DNA from 4 places in the Peribacillus sp. FSL E2-0159 genome. Region 1 is predicted to be linked to each of the others. Evidence: riboswitches for the same ligand, from Rfam matches in the RefSeq annotation. Region 1 holds a riboswitch; each other region holds the start of a gene.
What was found. A riboswitch is a leader RNA that binds a small molecule or an ion and turns the genes downstream of it on or off. The one in region 1 is predicted to bind S-adenosylmethionine.
Positions count from the first base shown of each region.

Region 1 (3,637 bases):
AAGAGCGAAGTTGCCAGGGACTGCTGATAGATCAACACTGTCTGTTGCACGGGGCAATTGAGCGGATTCCAATGGTTTGAGTTGGATGTTTTTTGGATTTTTCGTTACATCCTTTTCAGATATTTTTAAAGGGTCGACATCTGGATCGACTTCGATCAACCCTTCATCCACCAGCACTTTAAGTGCACGTGCGAGGTTAACCGGATCATTGGGCACTGCAAGTGATGTACCGTCTTTAATTTCTTTCAATGATTTATACTTGTTCGAATATATGCCCATTGGTGCTGTTGGAACAATGATAAGGTCGGAAAGCTTTAAATCATTTTCTTTAGCGAAGTTATCCATGTACACTTTATGCTGGAATAGGTTGGCGTCGATCGAATGGTTGCCAAGCGACTTATTCGGCTGGATATAGTCGGTGAATTCGACGATCTCTATTTTGTAACCGAGATCTTCAAGACCTGGTTTGATGGCCTCTTTAACCATATCGGCGTAGGGCCCGGTAGTCGCCCCGATCTTCAATTCCTTTTTGTCTTCAGTTTTTTGGGATGCATCATCGCTCCCGCAAGCTGCCAAGCCAAGGGCAAGTGCACAGACTGATAATAACGAAGCTATTTTCTTCATTTGAAATTCCTCCTGAGTAATGAAATGTATTGAATCATTGAAAAAATGACTGATCCTATCGTTTGTTAACTATGTATGAGGCTTTGTCACCAACCATTTGAATGATTTGCACAAGGCAGATCAGCACGACGATCGTCGTGATCATGACTGTGTTGTCATAACGGTAATATCCGTACCGGATGGCCAGGTCGCCAATTCCGCCTCCGCCGATTGTCCCTGCCATTGCGGAGTAACCGATAAGCGAAATGGTCGTTAATGTAAGTCCTTGAATGATTCCCGGTTTTGCCTCTGGAAGAAGTACATCCTTAATGATCATCCATGGAGTGGCACCTACGGCAATTGCAGCTTCAATCACTCCTCTGTCTATTTCACGTAATGCAGATTCAACGATCCTTGCAAAAAAAGGTATAGCGGATACGGACAGGGAAACAGATGCCGCTCTTGGTCCTATCGTCGATCCCGTAAGAAGTTCTGTTAAAGGAAGGAGGGCGACCAATAGAATGATGAACGGGATTGAACGTACAATATTAACTGCGAAACCGAGAGATCGATTCACGATGCTATTTTCAAAAAATAAATTCCTGGTTGTCGTAAACAGCAATACTCCAAGCGGTAAACCGATCAGCAGAGCTACAGCAAGGGAAACGCCGACCATATAAATCGTTTCAAGAAAGGCTTTATTAAGATCAGGTAAAATATTGACGATGGGATCAAGCAGTGACATGTTTTAACACCTCCACAGAACTGGAACGATTTTTTATATATTCCAATGCCGAATGAATTTGGGCGGCATCGCCAATTAACTCGATGATCAAAATGCCTAAAGGGACATCCTGGATATACTCAATTTTACCGTGTAAAATATTACCTTTTACTGAATGGGATTGGAGAGTATCCGAAAGAATCGACTCACCGGCGGTATGCCCTTCGAATTGAATTTTAATAATCGTACCTTTACTTTCTTCAATCAAGTGCGAAGGGAGTTCGAAATCCAGTACACTGCTAATGAATTGCTTCGTTAATTCCTGCTTAGGCTGTGAAAATATTTCATAAACGGGACCTTCTTCAATTACCCGGCCATCCTGCATGACGGCGACTCGGTGGCATAGTTCTTTGACCACTTCCATTTCATGTGTAATCAACACGATGGTGATACCAAGCTCACTACTTATCTTTTTCAATAACTGTAAAATCGCTTTTGTAGTTGTTGGATCAAGGGCTGAAGTCGCTTCATCACATAATAGTACAGTGGGGTCATTTGCTAATGCGCGAGCTATGCCGACCCGCTGCTTCTGTCCACCGCTAAGCTGTGCCGGATAGACATCTTTCTTATCGCTGAGCCCTACGATTTCCAACAATTCCAATACACGTAACTTGATGGCGTCCTTCGATCGATGCGCGGCCTTTAAGGCGAAAGCGACATTTTCATAAACGGTTTTTGAACTGACCAAGGAAAAGTGCTGGAATATCATTCCGATTTTTTGTCGTTGTTTACGAAGCTCTTTACTTGATAAAGATGTTAAATCAATGCCGTCGATGATGATATTTCCACCTGTCGGACGTTCAAGTAAATTCAAGCAGCGGAGTAATGAGCTTTTTCCAGCTCCACTGTAGCCGACAATTCCATACACTTCGCCTGTTTTAATGGTCAAAGAAACGTTATCCACTCCGATAACTCGGTTTTTCTTCGAGACGTATTCCTTTCGGACTGAACGGATTTCAATCATGAGCCTTCCCCCTTAAACATTAAAAAAGCTGTCTCTATCATTCAGAAAGAGGCAGCGAAATTATATCTCGTCTTATCTTTCAGAATGCAATCATTCTGCAGGAAGTGGCACCGTTCCCTAAGGGCGGTTGCCGGACATCACAGGGCCTGATCCCTCCGTCACTCTTGATAAGTAAATTATTATTTTAGAATATTTCAAGTTTTATAATATAATCTATATTATTTGTAAAATTCGACAATGTCAATCGTTTCTGTGATTTTGGGATGATTTTTTTATCGTTAAATTTGGTACGGTCCGTTAAAAAGATTCGTGGAAAAAGGGCTCTTATGCAATAATCCAACATTTTCATCTAGGTTAATTATTCCAATATTTCCTTGTCAAAAAGGTAAAGTGGTACTACATTTATTATGGTAAAGTTAAAAAAAGGAAGATGAAAAGGAAAATAAAACTATTTTTATACAATGATGGGGGAGGTAAATGAATGATAGAGCTTAAGACGATAAATGATGTGGTTTGTGTGCACGGGACTCCTGGCGTGAACAAGTCGGGGATGAGTGTTTATGTCTTTTTAACGGATGGCCTATTGATAGATACTGGAGCAGAGATTTTATTGGATGAACTTATTCCATTCTATGAGTCCGCAGACTTCGACTCAGTGGCCCTGACCCACTATCATGAAGACCATACGGGGGGCGCTGCATGGATACAGGAACATAAAAAGGTCCCGCTTTTCATTCACCCGATGTCGGTTGAGGTTTGTGCAAAGGATGCTGTATATCCTGAATATCGCAAAAATTTCTGGGGAAAGAGAGACGCCTTTAAAGCTGAGCCGCTAGGGAAGGCCATTCATTCCCGTACCCAAACGTGGGAGCCGATTTTTACCCCTGGTCATGCGAAGGACCATATGGTGTATTTGAATCACAGTAATGGGTTGCTCTTTTCAGGAGACCTTTTCGTAACGCCAAAAACAAAGCTTGTCTTACGGGAAGAGTCTGTCCCGGTCATCATCGATTCCATAAAAAAATTACTTCAATATGACTTCAGGGAAGTGTTTTGCTGCCATGCTGGGCATGTGCCTGATGGGAAGGAAATGTTTCGAAAAAAACTCGATTATTTGGAAAACCTCCAAGGTGAAATTTTACGCTTACATTCTCAAGGACTGACCGTTCATGAAATCCAGCAGGTCGTTTTACCGAACCGCTATCCACTTATCGAGATATCTGGGCATGAATGGGATTCAGAGCATATCATTACATCGATATTAAAAGGAAATGTATTGATTAATA
Region 1 is NZ_CP152053.1:1,240,456-1,244,092, forward strand. It holds gene NYE63_RS06150 (MetQ/NlpA family ABC transporter substrate-binding protein) at 1-624, opposite strand, end outside; gene NYE63_RS06155 (methionine ABC transporter permease) at 680-1,348, opposite strand; gene NYE63_RS06160 (methionine ABC transporter ATP-binding protein) at 1,335-2,351, opposite strand; SAM riboswitch class I at 2,421-2,525, opposite strand; gene NYE63_RS06165 (MBL fold metallo-hydrolase) at 2,833-3,637, shown strand, end outside.

Region 2 (3,637 bases), 1.3 Mb from region 1:
TGCTCCATCGCCGTTTGGACTGAATCCGAAATTGGTCCGTGCCATTATCAGGCATATCGTATCGAATGAAAAGATCCTCTCCTTTGATATCTCGGAAGTGAATCCTTCGTTGGACGAAAATAATAAAACCGTTACATTGGCAGCACATTTAATAAATGAGGTTTTACTGCATTTTAAATAATGAATGGACATGGAATAGGGGCAACTCCTCCATTTGGTTCTTCTATAAGAGCGAGCCTATTCGTACCGACTGTTGGGGCTTTCCTCAATGCTATTTCCATAATCAATTATCAGTATTGAAGCGAAAAACCTTTGACAGCGCCCAGACTGTCCATGAATCATTCATGGACAGTCTTTTTTCTCGCCTCGTTTACAAAAAGTTATGGTCCCAACCCTTAGAAGTATAAAGGAACCTCCATGCGGCCTCCCCATTAGAAGATTAACCGTGACTCTGCCAAAGTTCAGTACTGATACTTGGGGGTTTTTAGTTTATAATAACAACCATCTAGCCTTTTGAGGGGGAATTACATGAATGAATATAAAGTAACGGTCAGGAATGGCAGTACCTTAATTTTGTCGGAAATCATTAAAGCTGAAGATGAAAGAGAAGTCCTTGGCACCCTTTTGATTTCCAGCGAATTATTTAATCAACCATTTACCGACATCAGGATTTTAGAAAGTTGATTTGTGCCTGCCCGTTCCATTTGTTACACTGTAATAAATCTTAATACGGTAGGCGATATTATGTGTGGACGTTACACCCTTTTCACTGACATTGAAGAAATAAAAGAACGGTTTGATATTCAAGGATCATTTGATGAGGAATACCAATTCAGCTACAATATTGCTCCCTCCCAATCCGTGCTCTCTGTCATTAATGACGGGGCGAGGAATCGACTTGGATATCTTCGGTGGGGACTCATTCCTTTCTGGGCAAAAGACGAAAAAGTGGGCTATAAAATGATCAATGCCAGAGCGGAAACCATTTCAGAGAAAGCAAGCTTCAAGAATTCGTATAAGAAGAAGAGATGCTTGATAATCGCTGACTCTTTTTATGAATGGAAGAAGACATCAGAGAGAAAAATACCGATGCGAATAAAACTGAAGAACCATGCTCCATTTGGAATGGCCGGTCTCTGGGAATCCTGGAAATCTCCTGAAGGCATCAGCATCTATTCGTGCTCCGTTATAACAACCGTTCCTAATAAGCTAATGACCAGCATTCATGATCGTATGCCTGTCATCCTTAAACCAGAAGATGAAAAAGATTGGTTGAATCCATCCATTAATGATCCTGCATATCTGCAACAGTATTTAAAGTCATTCGATTCGGAACAGATGGAAGCATTTGAAGTATCGACTGATGTGAACTCGACTAAAAATAACTCACCTAATCTAATACAACAAATTTGCTAAGAGGTCATTAGACCTCTTTTTTATATTAGTTCCGTCCCGAAATGGCTTTTTGGTGTTTTATCCAAATGTAACAAGAGTTTCATTTATTGAAATAAAATGAATAACTGCACATGTCAAGATCTCTTTATAATCATTAAGGAGCATGTGAAATACTTTAAAACTAAACCTTGCGAAAATAGACAAAATGCTGTACTCTTATATTTGCTTTTCAATACGACTTTCGATGTCACTTTCACAAACTAAGATGGTTTCAGCAAGTTTCCAGCCTGGTACTTTTCTGACAGGCATCGTAATATTTGATAAATTATATAATTTTGATCTTCTTATCAAGAGAGACGGAGGGACTGGCCCGAAGATGTCTCGGCAGCGGACTTAATAGGAGTGCTGTGCCAAATCCAGCAGGCTGATTTTCGCCTGAAAGATAAGGAGGGTGTTTTTTATAAATTAAAAGACCTCTTCTTGTTGTTTAATAGAAGGGGTCTTTTTTATGCTGACAGTTTTTTTTAGCTATAGCTCCATGAATGGGTAATCAAGTTTGGTGTTATTTGCGAAAACTGTTAAAAGAATAAAAGCTATGACACATGTCATGGGAAAAATAAAAAGAGGTGTACATCATGAGTGCAAACAATAAAGGGAATCCATGGGCATTGATTCCATTTGTCGTATTTTTAATTTTATTTATAGGGTCCGGAATCGTCACTAAAGATTTTTATTCATTTCCAGTGATTGTAGCAATTTCTATTGCATCAGCAGCTGCATTGGCAATGAATCGGAAAGAAAGCTTCAATCAAAAGGTTGATATTTTCTGTAAAGGTGCCGGTGACGCCAATATTATGTTAATGGTTATCATTTTCCTTTTAGCCGGCGCTTTTGCCGAAGTTGCAAATGGCATGGGGGCAGTTGAATCAACGGTGAATCTTGCCTTAGCCGTTTTTCCGCAAAATCTTTTAATGGTAGGGATATTCATTATCGCGTGTTTTATTTCTCTATCTATGGGGACTAGCATGGGAACGATTGTAGCCCTAGCACCTATCGGGGTGGGAATTAGCGAGCAAACCGATATTTCGCTTGCCTTTTCAATGGCTGCCGTTATTGGTGGTGCGATGTTTGGAGATAACCTATCCTTCATTTCAGATACGACAATCGCTGCAGTTCGAACACAGGGAACGAAAATGAAGGATAAGTTTAAGGTGAATTTTTTCATCGTTTTACCTGCGGCCATCATCACATGCGCCATTCTTGGAATTTTAACGATGGGTGAACAAGCCGACATCACCCAAAATTCTTATAATTGGGTGAAGATTCTTCCATACCTTTGCGTATTGATCACTGCATTGGCAGGAGTCAATGTGTTCCTGGTCCTTTCTATCGGTATCGTATTTGCCGGAATAATCGGCTTGGCAGATGGAAGTTATCAACCGTTGGGTGTCATTCAAAAAGTTGGTGAAGGAATGGCGGGAATGTATGAAATATCCTTCCTTGCCATTTTAATTGCAGGCATGGTTGCTGTAATAAAACATAATGGTGGCATCGATTATCTGCTCCACCTCGTGACCCGAAATAGCAAATCAAAAAAAGGGGCGGAATTCAGCATTGCCGGGCTTGTTGGTTTGACGAACCTTTCAACGGCAAATAACACGATTTCGATTATCATTGCCGGGCCACTTGCCAAAAATATTGCTGAAAAGTATGGGATTGATCCGCGTAAATCGGCGAGCTTACTTGACGTTTTTGCCTGTTGTATCCAAGGGTTGATTCCATATGGGGCACAGCTGCTTGTTGCAGCAGGAGTAGCAAAGATTTCACCGATAAGCATCTTGCCTTATTCATATTACCCAATACTAATTGGACTTTGTGGAGTCGTTGCCATCTTGATTGGTTTTCCACGGTTTCGGTCTGAAGAAGATGTAGCGAAGAAACGTACTTCTTAAAATGAGAATAGGAAATGAAAAACACCCTGGATCATTGGATACAGGGTGTTTTCTGTATGATCGAAATACTAAAACATAAGCGTAAAAATTATTCAGAAGTCATCCTCGCTCTTATTTCAGAATAAGTGTCCTAAACTAATCAAAGCCGACTTCATCTGACCTGAAAATTCCAATTCATCTGTTTGATATTTCTTTAAATTATGATAAACAATTTTTTTCATAACCAAAATATCTGTGCTTCATTCCGGTCCATATTGATAATGGTTTTGCTTGAGGCATTTGTCATGAAT
Region 2 is NZ_CP152053.1:2,536,612-2,540,248, forward strand. It holds gene hutG (formimidoylglutamase) at 1-181, shown strand, start outside; gene NYE63_RS12450 (hypothetical protein) at 529-684, shown strand; gene NYE63_RS12455 (SOS response-associated peptidase) at 745-1,416, shown strand; SAM riboswitch class I at 1,737-1,844, shown strand; gene NYE63_RS12460 (Na+/H+ antiporter NhaC family protein) at 2,031-3,347, shown strand; gene NYE63_RS12465 (chromate transporter) at 3,630-3,637, opposite strand, start outside.
Region 2: it holds a riboswitch for S-adenosylmethionine, as region 1 does, so the genes downstream of both, NYE63_RS12460 (Na+/H+ antiporter NhaC family protein) here and NYE63_RS06160 (methionine ABC transporter ATP-binding protein) in region 1, are expected to answer to the same signal.

Region 3 (3,637 bases), 250 kb from region 1:
GAACATCATTCAGAAAGTAGACCGCTATATATCATTACTATAGAAGGAAAAACTGCTGGATGGATGAGCTTTCAATCCTTTTATGGCCGACCGGCCTATAATTCCACTGCCGAAATCAGCATTTATATTGATGATTATTTCCGGGGAAAAGGAATCGGTCAAATTTCGATTCAAAAGGCAATTGAATTGAGTCCAAAATTAGGTGTTAAGACTCTATTGGGTTTCATTTTCGCCCACAATACACCAAGCCTTAAGCTTTTTTCAAAATTCGGATTTGAAGAATGGGCACATTTACCTCAAGTTGCCGAGCTGGATGGCATTGAGAGGGATTTGATCATTCTTGGTAAACGTGTCGATATTTAATATAATTCTTTAGAGCTATTGCCTTGAGCAGTAGCTTTTTCAGATTAATCGAGGTCGAATTGGCATATTTAAAAATACCTATATGATTTCTTGAGGGGAAAATATTCAGAATCTCTTTTACTTGTTAACGCATTTAATAGCGTATCCAATTCTTGACTGGCTTGAACAGTTAGCAGACTTGATAGGCCGTAAATTGCTGCCAATTTGATCATTTCTTGTCTCTTCTCTTCTACTTTTTCTATAGTTACCTTACGGCAAGGCATTATATAGTCACCTCCCATTTATTCAATTTTTTTACACTTTTATCATAATGAAACTACTAGTTAAAATCAACTATTTTTCAGAAATTAAATGTGTTATTTTAAAGGATAAATGTGACAAAACACCTATTTTATTCTTTGATTATGTATATTTTGTGTCATTTTCTATTAAACGCAAAAAAGCACCCACTAGTGTAGACTGCGAATGCTTACATCATATCCCTTAACCAAGAACCCAAAATATAATCCATCGCTTACTATGTCATCCATTCAGAAGGTGACTCGTTATTAGGTCTATTTATAACAATCTTATATTCATCTTCAAGTACTTTTAATGGGGCATCATAAAGGTGCCTTTCATCAGAGGTTTTGTATACTCCATTGGCCAATAACTCTTCAATAAGCTTTGCCTTCCTCTGTTCAATCCTCTTAAATAATTCTGCCATGTAAATGGCTCCTTTCCTAGTCAGCCTAGAGCCTGCTTCTAGATAGCTAAACTTTATCAACTTGTTTGATTTTCACCAAATTATATATACCTTTTCTATTATGTCACTAAACGTTATTTCCCAAAAATAAAAGCCCCTTCTAATTCAAGAAGAGGCTGACAGTGTCCGTACGGCTCTTCTTATCTTCCAAGCATACGCTTGTTGGATTTAGCACAGTTCCCAAAACGGGTCCGCTGCCGAGGTTTCATTGGGCCAAGTCCCTCTACCTCTCTGGATAAGAATTCAATATATAAATGATGTAGAAATGATTTTATCCTAATAATCATCAAAAGTCAATTACCTGGTTCTCCCTTTTTCCCTGGACATAAAGTGATCGCTCTTTCAAATACGGGTTGCATTTTCTTGTCTTTCTGATATGATGTCAGTAATTACATACAATTCACACCACTAGGGGAGTCTTTTTTAAGACTGAGATGGAATTAGTTCCGGACCCTTTGAACCTGAACCGGCTCATACCGGCGGAGGGAAGTGGATGATATCGTCCATTTACAGACAATATCCATCTACCCCGTTCCGTATTCAGGAACGGGGTTTTTTTATTAACAAGGGGATCCATTCTAAAGGAGGATGAACAATGGAGAATACTAAATTAGAAACATTCAGTGATAGACTGCATGCACGGGCAAAAGAGATTTGGAAAAGGAACCATTCACATCCCTTTGTCCAGGCAATTGGAAATGGCACTCTTCCTGAAAAGAAATTTGCCTATTACCTGAAGCAGGACTATATCTATCTCATGGATTATTCCAAGCTCTTTGCTTTAGGTGTCATCAAAGCTCATAACATCGAAACCATGGCAAAGTTTGCGAGTATTTTAAATGAAACCCTTCAAGTGGAAATGGATATTCATCGGCATTATGCTTCCGAATTCGGGATCAGTTCCAAGGAGTTGGAAGATACAGAACCTACTCCAACCACTCTAGCCTATACAGGTTACATGCTAAATGCAGCTCAGCATGGGACTTTAGCAGACTTGATCGCCTGTCTCCTTCCCTGCGCTTGGGATTATTATGAAATCGGTTTGCTATTAAAAGAACAAAATGGAGCAGCATTGGAAAACAATCGCTATGCAGATTGGATAAGGTCCTATTCATCTCCTGAATTCGGGGAAGCGCACAAGTGGCTAATCGCTTTGTTGGAAGAATTGACGGAAGGGATGCCAGAAAAAGAACTTCTTAGATTAGAAAAGCACTTTTTGGTTACTTCCCGATATGAATATTTATTCTGGGATATGGTTCAAAATGAGCAGGATTGGCCGCTTTAGGTCGTTGACATGATGATGAATCCAATCAAGAAACTGACGTTGACTGCAATGATCACGGCTATAACGACTCTGACCAGTTCATTTATTTTCATCCCTGCAGGATTTGCAAAGGTCTTTCCTATTCAGCATCTGGCAAATGTCCTGACGGCCGTTCTATTGGGGCCTGCTTATGCTGTGACTCAAGCTTTTTTAGTTTCCATCATTAGAAACATGTCTGGTACCGGTTCAATTTTCGCCTTTCCCGGCAGCATGATCGGTGCACTTTTGGCTGCCATCCTTTATCGAAAAACACAAAGCTTAAAATTCGCTTGTTTTGGGGAAGTGATCGGGACCGGCATTCTCGGTTCCCTAGCCTGTTATCCGCTTGCCATCCTCCTATTGGGAGAAAAAGCTGCTCTTTTTGGTTTTTTACCGGCTTTCATGCTCAGTTCATTCGCAGGTGCGATTTTAGCTTTCATATTACTTAAAATACTTCTAAAAAATAATTATATGAAGGGGTTTTTTTATGAAAACAGCATTAACCATCGCAGGCTCTGATTCAGGGGGCGGTGCTGGAATACAAGCGGATTTAAAAACATTTTCTGCACATGGGGTCTTTGGGATGTCTGCCATCACAGCCGTAACCGCACAAAATACAATGGAAGTCCGTTCAGTACAGCCAATTGAAACATCTATCATATCAGATCAAATTGCAGCTATCTTTGAAGATATTCCTGTCGATGCAGTAAAAATAGGCATGCTTGGATCAAAAGAAATAGTGGAAACAGTCGTTGTGTCCCTTAAAACCTTCATGCCTGCCATCGTTATCCTTGACCCTGTCATGATTTCCAAAAGTGGCCACCATTTGCTCGACGAAAAAGCTGTGTCTGCCTTAAAAATGGATTTGCTTCCGCTTGCAACACTTGTAACCCCAAATGTACCGGAAGCGGAAGTACTTACAGGCTTGTCGATACGGACGGAACAAGATTTCTATAGGGCATGCATTTCGATACAAGAAATGGGTCCCAAAGCCGTTCTACTTAAAGGAGGACATGCAGCAGGCAATCCAAATGATCTTTTTTATGATGGCACTGACTTCCATTGGATCAAGGGAGAGCGCATTCATACAAAAAACACTCATGGTACAGGCTGTACCCTATCATCTGCCATTACATCAAACCTGGCAAATGGACTGCCTTTGCAAGTGTCTATTGAACAGGCCAAGACCTATATTTCTGAAGCGATACGCAATAGCTTTTCAATTG
Region 3 is NZ_CP152053.1:1,485,845-1,489,481, reverse strand. It holds gene NYE63_RS07410 (N-acetyltransferase family protein) at 1-363, shown strand, start outside; gene NYE63_RS07405 (aspartyl-phosphate phosphatase Spo0E family protein) at 432-626, opposite strand; gene NYE63_RS07400 (Fur-regulated basic protein FbpA) at 881-1,069, opposite strand; SAM riboswitch class I at 1,246-1,350, opposite strand; TPP riboswitch at 1,509-1,613, shown strand; gene tenA (thiaminase II) at 1,704-2,393, shown strand; gene thiW (energy coupling factor transporter S component ThiW) at 2,409-2,930, shown strand; gene thiD (bifunctional hydroxymethylpyrimidine kinase/phosphomethylpyrimidine kinase) at 2,899-3,637, shown strand, end outside.
Region 3: it holds a riboswitch for S-adenosylmethionine, as region 1 does, so the genes downstream of both, NYE63_RS07400 (Fur-regulated basic protein FbpA) here and NYE63_RS06160 (methionine ABC transporter ATP-binding protein) in region 1, are expected to answer to the same signal.

Region 4 (3,637 bases), 2.3 Mb from region 1:
TAAGCCTTGTCCACCTCATTTTTGTTCCCTGTCACTTCGATGATCAAATTCCCAAAAGGCGTTTCCTGAATTTCAGAAATATTGGCTGATAATACACTTAAATGAACATCATATTTCTTCGAGATGGTTGAAAGTAAAGGTGTACCCGAAGTAGTCCCAATAAAATTAATTTTCCAAATAATCGGGATATGGGACCCTATGCCTTTTAAGAAACTTTGTGGAATCTCATCATGTATGACCGTTCTCACGAAGTTTTTTGCAATATCCGTTTGCGGTTTGGCAAAAACTTCGAAAACCGAACCTTGTTCAACGACGCATCCGCCCTCCATGACCGCTACCTTATTGCAAATTTCCCTAATGACAGACATCTCATGTGTGATTAGGAGAATGGTAATATTGTATTCTTTATTAATTTTTTTTAAGAGCTGCAGAACTGCACTCGTTGTTTGTGGATCCAATGCCGATGTAGCTTCATCACACAATAAGATCGATGGATTGGTTGCCAATGCTCTCGCAATGCCGATCCGTTGCTTTTGACCGCCGGATAATTGTTCCGGATAACTCTTTGCTTTGCTTGATAAGCCAACGAACTCCAACAGCTCGCCTACCCGCTTTTTTATTTCATTACCCGGAGTTCCCGACAAAACCAGCGGCATGGCAATATTATCAAAAACAGTCTTTGAATTTAGCAAATTGAAATGCTGAAAGATCATCCCTATTTTTTTCTTTTCTGCCCGTAATTCCTTCGGGTTCAATTTGGTTAAATCCTTGCCCCCAACAATCACCGAACCATCTGAAGGATGTTCAAGCAAATTGACCAATCTGATCAACGTACTCTTCCCGGCCCCGCTATAACCGACTACACCGAATATATCCCCCTTTTCCACTGTCAAATTTATTCCCTTCAAAGCCTCGACAGTCTGTTTCTTTGTTTGATAAACCTTTTTAACATTTTGAAACTCAATCATCCAATCTCCCCCCATGCTGTTTATTTGTACGAATTCATTATCCAGAGAGAAGAGCTTTGCAAAGTTTAATGATAGGGTTAAATTCTCGAAACTTACGAGTAAGTGCGCGAAACTCATGAGTAACTGCACCCAATCTCCACATAACCATATACATTTTGAATAAACAAAAGAGGCCTCTTCCGTCATCAGACAGAAGAGGCCTCTTTTAGACATAAAAAAGAGTAAACTCTTAAATTAATTATCTAAGAAAAGCTCCTTCTTATCTTTCAAACTTTCGTCCGTTGGAATTAGCACAGTATTTTTACAAAAGTAAAAACCCGCTGCCGAGGTATCATAGGGCCAAGTCCCTCCACATCTCTTGATAAGAATTAACGTTATATTTAATTATGTCCTTCACTATATATTCAATTTTCTCTAAAGTCAACCATATTTTTCATCGCTCTAAATATTTTCACAGTATAGTGAATTGACACTTTTTAATTATATTAATATAATTTATATTTCTATTTTATAATGATTTACTCAATCTCCATACAGGGTATGTTTCATTTTCTTCGCATATCTTCACCATGCCTGAACTCGTATATAAACGAATCGCCCTATGATTATCAGGAGAAACCCTTAAATGATATTCGGATACATTGAATTGCCTAAAAAAGTTTTCTGCGTAGCGAACCAATTCCTTGCCAAGGCCTTTACTGCGGTAATCGGGAATAAGATAAAAAAGATTCACATAGCCAATCTCGGTTTCTTCATATGCCCTAATTTGAAGTTCCATTTGTCCAATCGGTTCTTGGTCCTTTTCAATGATCACTTGTCCTTCCGGAAATTTGCAGACCCGTTCTTTCATACGTTGCAGATATGTATTTTCATCTCCAAAACCATCTTCAGATCCAAAACTTACAACAAAAGAATCTTTCCTAAATTTAACGATAATATCTTTATCTTTGTCCGTATCAATGGTCCGAAAGATCAACTTCATCCACCCCTATCATTTTAGTGAAATAATTTTTAAGTATACAAAACTCATTTCTTACGCTCTTTTATGATATTTTACTATTTTCTTTTTCATAAATAATAGGCTTAAAGAGGACCTTTCGTTTTTGTGCCTTGATGAAAAAACATTTGCCATCTTCCATTCGTACATTTCCAGATTGAACTCCTTAGGGTATGTTCCACTTTATCTTCATCAAAAATCCGGTACGTGGTTAACACGGTATCATCAGACAATGGATGCATATCAAATTGACTTAGTGTCATTTTCACCGCTCCGGCTCCCCCTTGCCCAAAAAAATCACTTTTAGACCATATGTTACCCGAACTGCCGAACTCAAAGAAATCATCCTTCAATAATAATGAAAGCTCTTCTGGAGATGTACGGACTTCAGATTTTAACAATTTCTCCTCGAGCTGATACAAATGCTCTTTTAACAACGAAGATTCCATTCATCTTGTCCTCCTTTTTCAACACCTGTAAACCTTCAATTGATGAGCTTATGTAATTCATTAATCTCTATGTTAGTATGCCTTTTGAAAGATTTTGAAAAACCTAAATTATAGCTATCATCTATTATTTCCTTAAATATATCCAAATCATTTTTTTCAATAATATATCTAATTCCATAATGAGATTGAGCATATAACTCTTTATGTTTTCTTCTTTGCTTTGCCCAATCTTCCCTACTCTTCAACAATTCAAAATTAATTACTTCATTTAATGGGTCGGTAGCCTCAACTCCATCCATGGTAACTGCAACGTACTCGGCTAATCCTTCATCAAACCATTTCGGAACATCTTTAATTTTATTTTCATTAAGGTATTTAGCCAAAAAATAATGTGTATACTCGTGACGTAAATCTTTTCTAAAGAACCACTCATCTGCTTCTCTATCAAGGGTATCGGGTGATACCAAGGCAATTAAATTAGAATTATAATCAAAAAAAGCTCCAATATTTTCTAATTCCCCATACTTTTGTAATTCCTCTAATTGCTCAAATATCACTATATTTAGTTCAACATTTGCATCTATCGGTCCAAAAATATTAGATAACTCTATATTAAGATTCGTTATCTCATTAATAATTAGTTTATTCAATTCAGTATTTTTTGAATTGAAAATTTTCACTTCTTCAAATAACTGGTGTTCTTCACTTTTTAACAGTGCAACCGTTTTATTATTTTTTGATAATATATGATAAATACTTATCAAAATAACCAAAACTAATAAACTAATTACAAAACTAATTGTAATGCTTTTTAAAAATGAATTTAAATCATTCATTTAAATGTTTACTCAATTCTTTAAGTTTAGAAATATCATCTGAAGATTGGGATGTTTTAATTCCATCTTGTACTATCCAGTTCATTAATACATTATCAGGAATGTATTCTACCAAGTCATTTATATTTTCAAATTTTTTAACCTTAGTATACTTTTCTAGAGACTTCTTGTAATTTAAAAGGAATTTTCCTTCTGATCCCATCTGATAATTATCTAGTTTATTTAATAATTCTAAAGCATGATTTGCATCTTTAACTATATAGCTTGTTGAAAGATAATATAGCATGTGAGATGATTTTTCTATATCATGAGCCTTTTCCATATAATGTATCATTTCATCCCATTCCTCTAATTTTGTTTTAATGTTAGCCATTCTAAAGTATGACA
Region 4 is NZ_CP152053.1:4,767,215-4,770,851, forward strand. It holds gene NYE63_RS23260 (methionine ABC transporter ATP-binding protein) at 1-968, opposite strand, end outside; SAM riboswitch class I at 1,225-1,336, opposite strand; gene NYE63_RS23265 (GNAT family N-acetyltransferase) at 1,477-1,950, opposite strand; gene NYE63_RS23270 (DUF4440 domain-containing protein) at 2,052-2,414, opposite strand; gene NYE63_RS23275 (collagenase) at 2,450-3,250, opposite strand; gene NYE63_RS23280 (hypothetical protein) at 3,243-3,637, opposite strand, start outside.
Region 4: it holds a riboswitch for S-adenosylmethionine, as region 1 does, so the genes downstream of both, NYE63_RS23260 (methionine ABC transporter ATP-binding protein) here and NYE63_RS06160 (methionine ABC transporter ATP-binding protein) in region 1, are expected to answer to the same signal.